DNA from 3 places in the Janthinobacterium sp. BJB304 genome. Region 1 is predicted to be linked to each of the others. Evidence: predicted binding sites of a transcription regulator. Region 1 holds the regulator's gene; each other region holds the start of a gene.
The links. Region 1 encodes FNR, which switches genes on or off when oxygen is low (the NO sensors DNR and NnrR bind a similar motif). Its sites were predicted from a motif close to TTGATNNNNATCAA; they were not measured.

Region 1 (4,697 bases):
CAGGCGCTCGCGGTACAGTTCGATAGCGGCAAAGCCGGAGTCCACTTCGTCGGCCAGCCAGCCCCACGCCTCGATCAGCTTGACGATCAGTTCGCGCGTGGTGCGGTTGTCGTCGGCCACCAGCAGGCGCAGCTGGCCCAGGGTGGGCGTGCGCCGCGTTTCGGCCGGCTGCGCCAGCATCTCGAACGGCACGCTGAACCAGAAACGGCTGCCTTTGCCTTCGCTGCTGGCGACGGCGATGTCGCCGCCCATCATGTGGATCAGCTGTTTGCTGATGGCCAGTCCCAGGCCCGTGCCGCCGAAGCGCCGCGTGATGCTCTGGTCGCCCTGCGAAAACGCGGCAAACAGCTGCTGTTGCTGCAACTCCGTCATGCCGATGCCCGTGTCGCGCACTTCGAAGCGCAGCCAGGCGCGGCCGTTGTCTTTCTCGGCCAGGCTGACGGCCACCACCACTTCGCCGCTCTCGGTGAACTTGATGGCGTTGCCGGCCAGGTTGACGAGAATCTGCTGCAGGCGCTGGGCGTCGCCCATGAGGCGGCGCGGCACGTCGGGCTCGACGGCAATCGCCAGTTCCAGCTCCTTTTCGCCCGCATTCATCGTCATCGTCGTGGCCAGCGTGTTCATGACCTCGTCGAGGTCGAATTCGACGGGCGACAATTCCATGCGGCGCGCCTCGATCTTCGAATAATCGAGCACGTCGTTGAGGATGCCCAGCAGCGACTGGCCCGCCACGCGCACCATGGTCAGATACTTGCGCTGTTCCGTATCGAGCTTGGTATTGCCCAGCAAATACACCATGCCCAGCACGGCATTGAGGGGCGTGCGGATTTCATGGCTCATGTTGGCCACGAAATCGCTTTTCGCGCGGTTGGCCGCCTCGGCCCGGTCGCGCTCCTGTTCCAGCTCCGCCGCGCGCGATTCGAGTTCCTGCTGCAGGCGGTCGCGCTCGCTCATCAGGCCGTTGAACGCTTCCGTCAGCTCGCCGATCTCGTCGCGCTGCTGTACGGGAACGGGGGTGAAACGGCTGCCGCTGGTGCGCAGCGCCTGCAGGGTGTCGCGCAGGCGCACCAGGGGCGAGAGCAGGCGCACGGTGACCCAGCCCAGCACGGCTGCGGCCAGCAGCGAGGCGAGGATGCTCCACAGCACCAGCCGGTACAGCACGCCGTCGAACGGTTCGAAGGCGTCGTGGAGGGGCAGCGAGGCGGCCAGCAGCCAGTTCACCGATTTCAGGCGTTTGAAGCTGTTGACGGCCGTGATGCCGCGGCTGTTGGTGCTGACCATGGTGCCTTCGCCATCGTCCTTCAGCAGCCGGGTGGTCGTCAGGTTGGCGTTCGGCACGCGCGGCTGCAGCAAACGGCTGGTGTCGGGATGCAGCACATAGCGCGGCACGGCGCCGCGCGTGAGGATGAAGTAATAGCCGCTCTTGCCGATCTTTTCCGAGCGCAGGCGCCCCAGCAGGTTGTCCTTGTACAGGCGCAGCACGCCGATCACCACGCCGGCCACCTGGCCATCGGCGGCGAGTATGGGCGCGACCATCTGCACGATGGGCATGCCGCTTGATTTGCCCAGCATCGGCTCGGTGATCATGGGCTGGCGCGTGCGCAGCACGGTCTGGAAATACTCGCGCTCGGCGACGTTGATGCCGGCGCGCCCCGCCACTTCCGGCATGTCGGCCACGACGGCGCCGTGCGCGTCGAGCACCAGCACGTCGTCGAACAGCACCAGCATCGAGCGGCGCGAATAGTATTCGCGCAATTGGGCGGGCTGGGTGATCAGTTCTGGCGGCTGCTGCCGGGCCGTCAGGGTGACGATCTGCAGCAGCATGCCCAGCTTGTCGTCGAGCTCGGCGGCGGTGCGGCTGATCAGGGACGACTGCTGGCTCAACAGTACCTTGGTGAAATCGTCGCGCATGTGCTGCACCTGGATCATGGTGACCAGCGCGATCATGGCGATCGAGGTCAGGCTGGTGGCCAGCGCGACTTTTGCTTTGATGCCGAGAGGCTTCATGATTTCCTTTTCAGTACCGGGCGGCACAGGCGGCAGATAATGCTGTCAGGAATTTTCCTATCAATACCCCAGCTTGGCAAGCGCCGCCACGCAAATTGCCCTCTCCGCATGGGCTTTTGACGATGTTGCCATATAATTAAAGTCGGAACGTCGTTTATTCAGCGAAATTGCGGTGAAATTGGCACACGGCAACCCTGTATGCAGTAAACTTGTTGTTGCATTTTCTAAAAGGTACCGACATGACTGAAGCGCTACTCACTCCAACCTCGCCCACAGTGACCGTGGAAGCGTTGCGTGCGCGATGCTCGACCTGCAGCATGCATCAATTGTGCCTGCCGATGGGCCTCGACGTGGGCGACATGGACAGACTGGACCAGATCATCGGCCGCCGCCGCAAGATCGTGCGCGGCGCTTCGCTGTTCCGCATCGGCGACTCGTTCCAGAACCTGTATGCGATCCGTCTGGGCCACTTCAAGACCTACCAGATCAATCCGGGCGGCGAAGAGCAGGTGACGGGCTTCCAGATGGCGGGCGAACTGCTGGGCATGGACGCCATCAGCGCCGACCGCCACCACTGTAATGCGGTGGCGCTGGAAGACAGCGAAGTGTGTGAAATCCCGTTTTCCAGCCTGGAACAATTGCTGGGCAATATGCCGACCCTGCTGCGCCATTTCCACCGCATGATGAGCCAGGAAATCACGCGCGAGCAAAGTGTCATGCTGTTGCTGGGCAACATGCAGGCGACGCAGCGTTTTGCCGCCTTTATCGTCAACCTGGCGTCGCGCTATGAAGCGCGCGGCTATTCGGCCAGCAAATTTCAGTTGCGCATGTCGCGCGAGGAAATCGGCAACTACCTGGGCCTGACCATCGAAAGCGTCAGCCGTTTATTGTCGAAATTCAAGAAGGAAGGCTGGCTGCGCGTCTCCAACCGCGAGATCGAGATCTTGCAGCCGGCAAAACTGAAGGCCATTACGGCCGGCACCGACGTCTGCAAGTAACAGCACCGTCAAAACCTACTGCGCGTCGTGCTTTGCGGCCTGCGATGCTCGCTGTGCTATAGCACAGCTGTGCTTCTCAGCCACAAATCACTGCCGCTCGCTACGGTTTTCCCGGCACTGTACGTTATAGTTCCTCATCCGCGTGCAGCGCGATGCTGCGTTGCAGCGGCCAGGTCCAGATGCCGGACAGGCGCCACTCGCGTTTGTCGTTTTCCACCAGCACTTGCCAGCGGCTGCGCTCGAGCATCGGCAGCGCCACGGAAAAATTGCCGGCCGCATCGGGCTGCACCAGCAGCTTGATATCCTTTTCCGGCAGGGTCGCATGCGCCAGGTGCAGCTGCAATGGCCCCTGGTACGCCTTGCCGAAGCTGTGCACGGAGCCGCTCAGGCGCGCTGCAGCGACGTCATACGACAGGGTCGTATCCATCGCCAGGTCGCTGGCGATCGTGTCGCGCTTCAAATCCTGGTTGATCGCCTTGCCCTGCTTGTAATAGTCGCCCACCACCAGCGCGTCGGGCTGCGTAAACGCGATATAGCCCATGAAGCTGCCGACGACCACGGACAGGCCGGGACCGATCATCAGCAGCCATGGCCAGCGATGCTTGTACCATGGGGCAACGGGAGGTTGCAGTTTCAGACTGTCGGACATTGTGTTCTCCTTGGGGCCGGACCCTTTGGGTCCGACCCCAGCTTTTGCTTCCGGGTTGAAAATCAAGTGACCCTAACGCATGATTGATGATACCCCTACGGCGAAATACCGGGGTCGGGCCCGGAGGGGCCGACCCCAAATCAACATCACCGCGGCACGATGAACACCGCGCTTTCGCGCACATGCAGCGACGGGTCGTCCAGCGATTGCAATTCGATCGCAATCTTGTTCGAGCCCTTCTCGCCCACGCCGTGCGGCACGCGCAGGCGGATCGGCCAGCCCAGCGTTTCCGTCGGCTGCAAGGTCACTTCCTCGCGCGTCAGCAAGGTCAGGCCCGGCAAGCCGGAAGCGCTGATTTTGAAATGCTGGCTTTGCTCCGAGGTGTTCATGATCTGCAGACGATAGACGTTTTCGATCATGCCGTCTTCCACTTCGCGTCCCATCGAACCGCGGTCGCGGATCACGTCCATCTTCAGGGGCGTGCGCAGGGCCAGCGACGTACACACGGCGATGATGATCAGGGCCAGGATGGACGTGTAGATCAGCACGCGCGGGCGCATGGCGCGCTGGCGGATCTGCTTCGAATTGAAGTTGTTTTCCATCGCATGGTCGGTGCTGTAGCGTATCAGGCCACGCGGCCGCTCGACCTTGTCCATCACGGTGTTGCAGGCATCGACGCAGGCGGCGCAGCCGATGCATTCATACTGCAGGCCGTTGCGGATATCGATACCGGTCGGACACACCTGCACGCACAGGGTGCAATCGATGCAGTCGCCCAGCCTGTCGTTGTTGCCGGCCTTCTTGCTCATGGCGCCGCGTGGTTCGCCGCGCTTGGCATCGTAGGTGATGATCAGCGTGTCCTGGTCGAACATGGCGCTCTGGAAGCGCGCGTAGGGGCACATGTATTTGCACACCTGCTCGCGCAGCCAGCCCGCGTTGCCGTAGGTTGCCAGGCTGTAGAACAAGACCCAGAACCATTCCCAGGGACCGAAATTGAGGGTGGTCACCTCGCGCGCCAGTTCCTTGATCGGCGTGAAGTAGCC
Region 2 (4,697 bases), on a different contig from region 1:
GGATCTGGCGGTTGTCGAGCATGGCTTCGACTTCATCGAGATATTTGTTCAGCAAGTCTTGCGCCTCTTGCTCGAACGACACGAACAGGGCCTTGTGCACGTCGGCCTTGACCCAGCGGTTATAAAAATCCTTGCGCGTGAGTACCAGGTAATCGACCCACTTGCGCTTGCGCCGCGGTTCGATGCGCGCATCGCTTTCGATGCCGTCTTTCAGGGCCAGCAGCACGTCCATGGTGGACAGGCTGTTGCGCTGGGCGGAAATGATGGCGTGCGACAGGGCATTGATGACGAAACGGGGCGACACGCCCGCCAGGCCTTCGTCGGGTGCCTTGTCGCGTTCGCGCAGGCGGCGGATGTCGGCATGCTGCAAGTCGTCGACGTCTTCGTTGGCGTACACGCGCAGTTTCTTGACCAGTTCCGCTTCCTTGTCGTCGCCCTCGGGCAAGCGGCTCAGGATGGCGAACACGGCCGCCGCATGCAGCACGTGCGGATCGAGGTGCACGTCGCGGAAGGCGGGCGCTGCCGCCTGGATCAACTTGCGGTAAATGCGCGCTTCTTCGCGGTAATTGAGCGTGTACGGCACTTGCACGATGACCATGCGGTCGAGCAGCGCCTCGTTTTCGCTTTCTTGCATGAACTTGCGAAATTCCGCCAGATTCGTGTGCGCGACGATGGTTTCATCGAGGTAAATCAAGGGGAAGCGCGATACCTTGACATTCTTTTCCTGCGTCAGGGTCAGCAGCAGGTAGAGAAATTCCCGCTTGACCTTGAGGATTTCGATCATTTCCAGCATGCCGCGGCTGGCCGCATACACGGCGCCGGACCAGGACCAGGCGCGCGGATCGCCTTCGTCGCCGTACTGCGCCACTTTCGACAGGTCGACGGAGCCCACGAGGTCGGCCAGGTCGGCCGTCGTGGGATCGTGCGGCGCATACGTGCCGATGCCGCAGCGGCCCGCCTCGGACAGGTGGATGCGCTCGACGGGCATGCGCAGGAAGTCGCCCCCGTACTGTTCTTCCAGGCGGGCGCGGCAATGGGGACACAGTTCGCCGTGCAGTTCGGCATCATAGCTGGCGCGAAAGTCGGCGCGCATGCTGTGCGGCACCAGATGCAGCGGCGATTCGTGCACGGGACAGCCGGCGATGCCATATAGCGCGCCTTCGCTGCTGTGGCTGTATTCTTCCAGCCCCCGCTTGAGCAGGATCACCATGGTCGACTTGCCGCCCGATGGCGGGCCCAGCAGCAACAGCATGCGCCGGCCCACTTCGGAGCCGGCGGCGGCCGCCTTGAAGTAGGCGGCGACCCGGTCGATCGCCTCGTCGATGCCGAACAGCTCGTCGTCGAACAGGCGGCAGCGGAAGCGCCCGCTGTCGTCGGTCTGGCCGTTCCAGCGCATCATGTCCCACAGATACTGGTGCGCGCTGCGCGTCAGCAGGCCGGCGCGGCCGGGCAGGATTTGTTCCATGAAGTCGGCAAAACTGCCACGCCAGGGACTGATGCGGTGTTTTTCCGCCCAGGCCGCCATGCCGTGCACGAAACCCGCATGCTGGCCTTGCTCGCCCGCAGGCGCGTCGTCATCGGATTGGTGTGGCCTACCAGGAATCGTCATTATTTCCCCATCCATACCGTTGCTGCCGTGTGCAGGCCCAGTTCCAGCCTGCCAGTCAAGTATACGACGCTGCCTCTGCCCGCACGACTGATCTCGCTCAACCTTGACGAGGGAACTATTTTTATCCTCGCCGCGCCCATTGAGACAGGGCAGCCATGCGTCAGCGCGGTTCAATCCAGATCAATACTGGCCTGCGCGGCACGTCCACACTGGTCTTGCGACGATCCACGAGGAGAACATAATGATAGGTAACGAGAATGGTTTCAGCGCCCCGCCTGGCGGCAGCGGCAGGGGACAAAGCGCGGACGATGAAGAGGCCGTCGGTCAGTTTGCCGCCCCCGGCGAAGACGACAATACGATCGAGAGCGCGTCCGTCTCGGAGGTACCCGACGCCCTGAGCGGCGTCAGCATGGAATTGCTGGAAATCAAGCGCAGCATCGAAGACGGCATGCGCCAGGGTATTTCCCAGGCGGGCGGCGTGCGCGCGGCCGACGCCTTCAGCGACGGCGGCAATATCCAGGGCGTGTCCATCGGCCTGGGCGAGGGCGCCAGCGACAGCTCGTCCGGCGAGCCGGGCTTGCCGGCCCTGACCCTGTACGTGGCCGAACCCACCTCCGTCGACCGCGCCAAGGCCGCCATCGTGGGGGCCATGGGCGTGCGCGCCGTGGCCAGCGACAATGTCCCCGTGAATATCGTCGTCACGGGCGTGATCGATGCGCAACCGCACCGTTTCCGCTTGCGCCCGGCGCCGGGCGGCGTGTCGGTCGGGCATTTCCGCATCACGGCCGGCACCATCGGCTGCCTGGCCGTGGGGCGCAGCGCGCCGCGCAGCGGCCGCTTGATGATCCTGAGCAATAATCACGTGCTGGCCAATTCCAACGGCGGCGTGTTCAACGACTGCATCGTGCAGCCTGGTCCCATCGACGGGGGACGTTGTCCGCAAGACCAGGTGGCCGTGCTCGAGCGTTTCGTGCCCATCAATTTCAGCAGCGGCGTCAATTACGTCGATTGCGCCACCGGCTGGGCCTGGCCGGACCGCGTGCGGTCCGAACTGGTCTACCTGAGCGGAGGCGTGCCCGCCTACTTCCGTATCAGCAATGCGCTGGTGGCCCCCGCGTTGGGCATGATGGTCGGCAAGTCCGGCCGCACGACGCAATTGACGCAGGGCCGCATCACGGGCCTGGGCGCCACCATCAACGTCAATTACGGCGGCGGCAGGATCGCGCTGTTCCAGGACCAGATCGCCATCACGGGCGTGAGCGGGGCGTTCAGCGCGGGCGGCGATTCCGGTTCGTCCATCTGGACCTGGAACCAGCAGCGCAATCCCGTCGGCTTGCTGTTTGCGGGCGGTAACAACATCACGTTTGCCAACCAGATGCGGCGCGTGGTGGCGGCGCTCGACATCAATTTGTACACCTGAGTACGCTGCCAGATGCCGCCTTGCATAACGCTGCTTTTTGCACGATGATGATTGTATGAGAGGCCGCAGCCATGCATGGTTGTGCCCGGCGAACGGCGCTGCAGCGCCGGATGGCCGGGTGTATCATGGAATGCCTCAGGAGGGTTGTCATGTCAAACAGTAAATTCGTACCATCGCCATATGCCGTCTTCGAAGACGCTGCCATGCCGTACTTACCGGATGAAATTCCTGGACAGGGCATGGGGCAGTACACCCCGGCCGCGCCCCACGGCCGCCTGGAAGCGGCAAAGCGGCGCAACGAGCGGGCGCTGATGGCCATCGACGGCGTGGAAGGCGTCAGCGTGGGACACACGGCCGTGGGCAAGGACGCGCTCGTCGTGTATTTGCGCGACTCGTCCGTCAAGCGGCGCGTGCCGTCGCAGGTCGAGGGCTATCCGGTGGAAACGAGCGTCACTGGCCAGATCGATATCCGGCGCTGGTAGGCAGGCCTGGCCGCCTGGCCGCGGATCGTTGCGGCGGAAGGCCTGTTGCCAGGCCTTCCGGGTTCCTTTCCGCCTGCCTTACTTGCTCAGGCGGCTGATCGCTTCGGCCACGCCCGCGCCATAGGCGGGGTCGCACAGCGTGCAGTTGCCGATGTGGCGTTGCTTGACTTGCTCCGAGGCGCCCGAGATGGCGCGCGCCGTGTTGTCGAACAAGGCTTGCTGCTGCGCCGGCGTCATCAGCTGGAACAGGGCGCGCGGCTGCGAATAGTAATCCTCGTCGACCCTGTGGTTCCAGTGGTCGGCCGCGCCTTCGATGCTCAATGGCGGTTCGCGGAAGTCGGGCTGCTCGGCCCATTCCTGCTCGCTGTTCGGCTCATAGCCCAACGTTCCCCCCTGGTTGCCATCGACGCGCATCTGGCCGTCGCGGTGGTAGCTGTGGAACGGGCATTTCGGCGCGTTGACAGGGATATGGCTGTGGTTGACGCCGAGGCGGTAGCGCTGCGCGTCGCCATACGAAAACAGGCGGCCTTGCAGCATCTTGTCCGGCGAAAAGCTGATGCCGGGCACCACGTTGGCCGGGTTGAAGGCCGCCTGTTCCACTTCCGCGAAATGGTTGTCGGCATTGCGGTTCAGTTCCAGCACTCCCACCTCGATCAGCGGATAGTCGCCGTGCGGCCACACTTTCGACAGGTCGAAGGGGTTGAGGTGATACGTGCCTGCCTCTTTCTCCGGCATGATCTGCACGTACAGGGTCCAGCGGGGGAAATCCTTGTTTTCGATGCTTTCATACAGGTCGCGGTGCGAGCTTTCGCGGTCCTTGCCGACCAGTTCCTCGGCTTGCGCGTCGGTCAGGTTTTGTATGCCTTGCTGGGTTTTAAAGGTGAACTTGACCCAGAATCGCTCGTTTTGCGCATTCAGGAAGCTGAAGGTATGGCTGCCGAAGCCGTGCATGTGGCGGAAACTGCGCGGCAAGCCCCGGTCGCTCATCACCACCGTGACCTGGTGCAGCGCTTCGGGCAGCGAAGTCCAGAAATCCCAGTTGCTGTTGGCGCTGCGCAAGCCCGTGCGCGGGTCGCGCTTGATAGCATGGTTCAGATCGGGAAATTTCAATGGGTCGCGCATGAAAAACACGGGCGTGTTGTTGCCGACCAGGTCCCAGTTGCCTTCTTCCGTATAAAACTTCAGG
Region 3 (4,697 bases), on a different contig from region 1:
TTCCTGTACTGTTCCCTCGCGCCAGGCCAGGGTTTGCGCTTCGGCCTTGCCGCCCGCCTTCAGGGTACCGGCAAATTCGATCATGCGCTCGGTCGAGTCTTCGCGGCGGTTCAGCACCACGTCTTCCACGCGCTCGCGCAATTCCGGGTCCAGGTTGTCGTACACGCCCACCATGCCGGCGTTGACGATGCCCATGGTCATGCCGGCCTTGATGGCGTGGTACAGGAAGACGGTATGGATGGCTTCGCGGGCGGGATCGTTGCCGCGGAAACTGAAGGACACGTTCGACACGCCGCCCGAGATCTTCGCGTACGGCAGGTTTTCCTTGATCCAGCGCGTGGCGTTGATGAAGTCGACGGCGTAGTTGTTGTGTTCTTCGATGCCGGTGGCGACGGCAAAGATGTTCGGGTCGAAAATGATGTCTTCCGGCGGGAAGTCCAGCGCATCGATCAATAAATGGTATGCGCGGGCGCAAATCTCGATCTTGCGCTCGAAGGTGTCGGCTTGCCCTTTTTCATCGAAGGCCATGACGATGACGGCGGCGCCGTAGCGGCGGCACAGTTTCGCCTGGCGCAGGAATTCCTCTTCGCCTTCCTTCATGGAAATCGAGTTGACGATGGCCTTGCCCTGCACGCATTTCAGGCCCGCTTCGATGACCGACCATTTCGACGAGTCGACCATGATGGGCACGCGCGAAATATCGGGTTCCGAGGCGATCAGGTTCAGGAAACGCGTCATGGCGGCCAGCGAATCGAGCATCGCCTCGTCCATATTGATGTCGATCACTTGCGCGCCGTTTTCCACTTGCTGGCGCGCCACGGACAAGGCTTCGTCGTATTGCTCGTTGAGAATCATGCGCGCGAACGCTTTCGAGCCCGTGACGTTGGTGCGCTCGCCCACGTTGACGAACAGCGATTCGTCATTGACGACGAACGGTTCCAGGCCCGCCAGGCGCAAGTCGTGCGACGGGGCCGGCACGATGCGCGGCGTGTTTTTCGACAGCAACTCGCCGATGGCGGCGATGTGCTCTGGCGTGGTGCCGCAGCAGCCGCCCGCCATGTTCAAAAAGCCCGCGTCGGCAAATTCGCGCAGCAGGGCGGATGTGTCGGCTGGCAACTCGTCGAAGCCCGTGTCGCTCATGGGATTGGGCAAGCCCGCGTTCGGGTAGATGCAAACAAAAGTGTCGGCGATCTTGGCCAGTTCTTCCGCGTACGGGCGCATCAGGGCGGCGCCCAGCGCGCAGTTCAGGCCGATGGTCAGCGGTTTCGCGTGGCGCACGGAATTCCAGAAGGCGGGCACGGTCTGGCCCGACAGGATGCGGCCCGAGGCGTCCGTGACGGTGCCGGAAATCATCAAGGGCAGGCGCACGACGGTCGGATTCTGTTCGTAGAACAGGTCGATGGCGAACAGGGCCGCCTTGCAGTTCAAGGTATCGAAGATGGTTTCCACCAGCAGCACGTCGGCGCCGCCCTCCACCAGGCCCTGCGTCTGCTGCAGGTAGGCGGCCACCAGCTGGTCGAAACTGACGTTGCGCGCGGCCGGGTCGTTGACGTCGGGCGAGATCGAGGCCGTCTTTGGCGTGGGTCCCAGGGCGCCCGCGACGAAGCGCGGCTTGTCCGGGGTGGAATACTTGTCGCAGGCGGCGCGTGCCAGCTTGGCCGCCTGGACGTTCATTTCATAGGCCAGGTGGGCCATGTGGTAATCGTCTTGCGCGATCGTCGTGGCGCCGAAGGTATTCGTTTCGATCAGGTCGGCGCCCGCCGCCAGGTAGCGCTCGTGGATTTCCTGGATGATGTGCGGCTGCGTCAGAGTCAGCAGCTCATTGTTGCCCTTGACGAACAGTTCGCGTGCGCCGCTGTCGGCCGGTGCGGCGAAATCGATGAAGCGGCCGGCGGGACCGCCACGGTACGCTTCTTCGTCGAGCTTGTACTGCTGGATGATCGTGCCCATGGCGCCGTCGAGGATCATGATCCGCTGCGCCAGGATGGCGCGCAAGGTGGCTTCGGTCGGGGACATGGCGGGGATCACGGTATCGTTCATTTCATGCTTTCAATAGGCAAACGGGCGGCGGCGCGGCGACAAGACAGTACGAGGCGGTTGCGGGCCAGCAGGATCAGCTGACGGAGTGTGCCCGCCGGGTAGGGCAGGCAGAAGGTGGCAATCGCCTGAATCACCGGGTCTAAAATTATACGGCATCAGGCTGCTTTGGTTTTAAGCAAAAGCGGCCGTTCGCCTCGCGGCAGGCTTGCTTGCAACAGATCGGCTTGCGCCGTGCCAGATTCTGAAATGACATTCCTGAAAATCTTACTCAAAATGTTAATTCTTCCGCCAAAATTGCCAGGAAGGCACGATGTCTAGGCTGTGGAAAAATTCCCACATTATTGGCACCATAGCAGCCTGTTTTTTATGAATTGTATGGCAATAGCTGCAAAGGAAAATAATTTCGATTCAAGGCCATGTAGGTGGGGGCGAATACTTCTTAAATAAATATTTCCAGACGAATACTTTATTATTATCAAAACCAATTGAATCAAAAGCATTAATAGTTGTCTTTGGGAATCGAATTAACCGATAATATGGGTTCTTCGAAATCACATTCTCACCAAAAGTCACCAATATGTCACATTTCTCTCGTGTCCTCCCCGGCATCGCGCTGCACCAACATGGTTGCCATCCATGAAAAACCATCTGCTTGTTGCATTGTTTCTTGTGCTGGGCCTGTCCGCTTGCGGCGGTGGCGGCGGTGGTGACACGGCGGTGGCGACCACGTCGGGCAATCCTGCCGTGGTTCCTGCCGTAACGGCCGTCTCGGCGGCGAATGTCGCCGTGGGCGGCAGGCTGGTGGTGACGGGCACGAATCTGAGCCGCGTGACGGCTTTCCAGGTAGGCGGCGTGAACGTTGCCGCCAGTACCAGCAGCGACACCAGCGTGACCCTGGCTATGCCGGGCACCCCTGTGACGGGCGCCTTGAGCCTCGTCAGCGCCAGCGGCACGGCGACCACCAGTTATAACGTCAATGTGTACTTGCCGCTGAGCGTGAGCAGCATCGCGCCGGCGACGGGCGGCGTCGGTTCCAGCGTGACGATCGCGGGCGGCGGCATGGGCGCCGTGACGGCGGTGCAGTTCGGCAGTGGCGCGGCGGCAACGCCGCAAAGCCAGACGGCCGGCAGCGTGACGGTAGTGGTGCCTGCGGGCGCAGCGACAGGCGCGCTGACGGTGCGCGGTCCGTACAACGATGTGATCAGCAGCGACACGTACACGGTCCTGGCGAGCGTGGCAGTGACGTCGATCACGTCGGCTGTCAACGGCGCGACCTTGTCGGTGACGCTGCAGGGCAGCAATCTCGACCAGGTCAGCTCGGCAACGGTGGGCAGTACGCCAGCCGTCATCGTCAGCGCCAGTAGCAGCCAGCTGCTGCTGTCTGCGCCAGCGTCGGCAACGGGCAACGTGATGCTGTCGGCCGCTTCGCGCATCGCCGTGAATGCGGGCACGGTGTCGGCCTTTACCTTGGGCAGCATTGATTTCGCGCAGGTACTGAACTTGAATTCCAGCGATGCAGCCTTGCGCCTGACGCGCGGCAAGCCGGCCGCCGTGCGCGTCTCCGTGCTGGCCACGCAAACAGGCCAGACCAGCCCGGCCGTGATCTTGAATGCGACGGCCGCCAATGGCGGCAACCTGGGCAGCATCACCATGAGCGGCCCATCGGTCTTGCCGACGGTGAAAAGCGATTACAGTTTCAACGGCAATTTCAGCGCCGTCCTGCCTGCTGGCTGGATCTTGCCCGGCGTGCGCGTGCGCGTGACGGCAGTGGGCAATGACGGCGTGCAAGTGAGCCAGGAAGCGGCGCCCGTGGTGGGCAGCGCAGCGAAAATTCACCTGGTGCTGGTACCGCTGAGCACCGATGATGGTGTGGCGCAATTGCCGGACGCCGAGGTGATCCGTGCTGCACTGACGCGCGTGTATCCGTATGCGGCGGAAAATATCAGCATCACCACGCGCGCGGCGCTGAGCATGCCTGGCAGCAGCACGGCCGACAGCTGGTGGAGCGATACTCTGGGCAAGCTGGAAAACCAGCGCGCGCTGGAAGACCGCGGCGCCTATTATTATGGTTTCGTGCCGAGAATGTCTTCCACGCGCACCGCCGGCCTGGCCTACATCAACCCGACGGGCAGCAGCAATGCCTTCACGGCGGCCATTGGCCTCGATGCCAGGTTCAACAGCATTGCCTCCGTCGATCCCTTTGGCAATAGCTGGCCTGAATGGCTGACCACGCTTGTGCATGAGCTGGGCCATAACCACTCGCTGCAGCACGTCGCCTGCGGCGGTCCAGCCAGTGCGGCCACCGACTACCCGTATCCGAATGGCGAACTGGGCCCGCAACCGCTGTACAACAGCGACTATGCGGGCAGCATTGGCCAGTTGAGCAAGGCCGTGTATGGCGCTACGCCGATGAAAGACGTGATGAGCTATTGCAGCGGTGCCTGGTTCTCCGACTACAGCTATGTGCGGGTACAGCAATTCCTGGAAAGGCGCAGCACGCAGGTGACGGGCAGCAATGTGCTGGCCGCCAGCATGTCCGTGGCCGAGAATGGCTATCTGACCATTTCCGGCCGCATCACGCCGGCCGGTGTGGGGCTGCGTCCCGCCGTTGCCTCGTCTGCGCGCATCGGCCCCGCTGCCGGCGGCAGCGGCCATGC

Region 2: a site for FNR is predicted at 1,780-1,793, ahead of CSQ95_RS03050 (serine protein kinase). Genes of this name have one in related genera too.
Region 3: a site for FNR is predicted at 2,506-2,519, ahead of CSQ95_RS12540 (IPT/TIG domain-containing protein). Genes of this name have one in related genera too.

What each region holds. Positions count from the first base shown of each region.
Region 1 covers NZ_PDZN01000001.1:372,499-377,195, forward strand. Annotated here, with positions in the region: gene CSQ95_RS01710 (response regulator) at 1-2,007, opposite strand, end outside; gene fnr (fumarate/nitrate reduction transcriptional regulator Fnr) at 2,247-3,005, shown strand; gene CSQ95_RS01720 (FixH family protein) at 3,130-3,654, opposite strand; gene ccoG (cytochrome c oxidase accessory protein CcoG) at 3,801-4,697, opposite strand, start outside.
Region 2 covers NZ_PDZN01000002.1:240,931-245,627, forward strand. Annotated here, with positions in the region: gene CSQ95_RS03050 (serine protein kinase) at 1-1,609, opposite strand, end outside; gene CSQ95_RS03055 (hypothetical protein) at 1,851-3,029, shown strand; gene CSQ95_RS03060 (hypothetical protein) at 3,179-3,511, shown strand; gene CSQ95_RS03065 (catalase) at 3,590-4,697, opposite strand, start outside.
Region 3 covers NZ_PDZN01000009.1:61,786-66,482, forward strand. Annotated here, with positions in the region: gene metH (methionine synthase) at 1-2,040, opposite strand, end outside; gene CSQ95_RS12540 (IPT/TIG domain-containing protein) at 2,677-4,697, shown strand, end outside.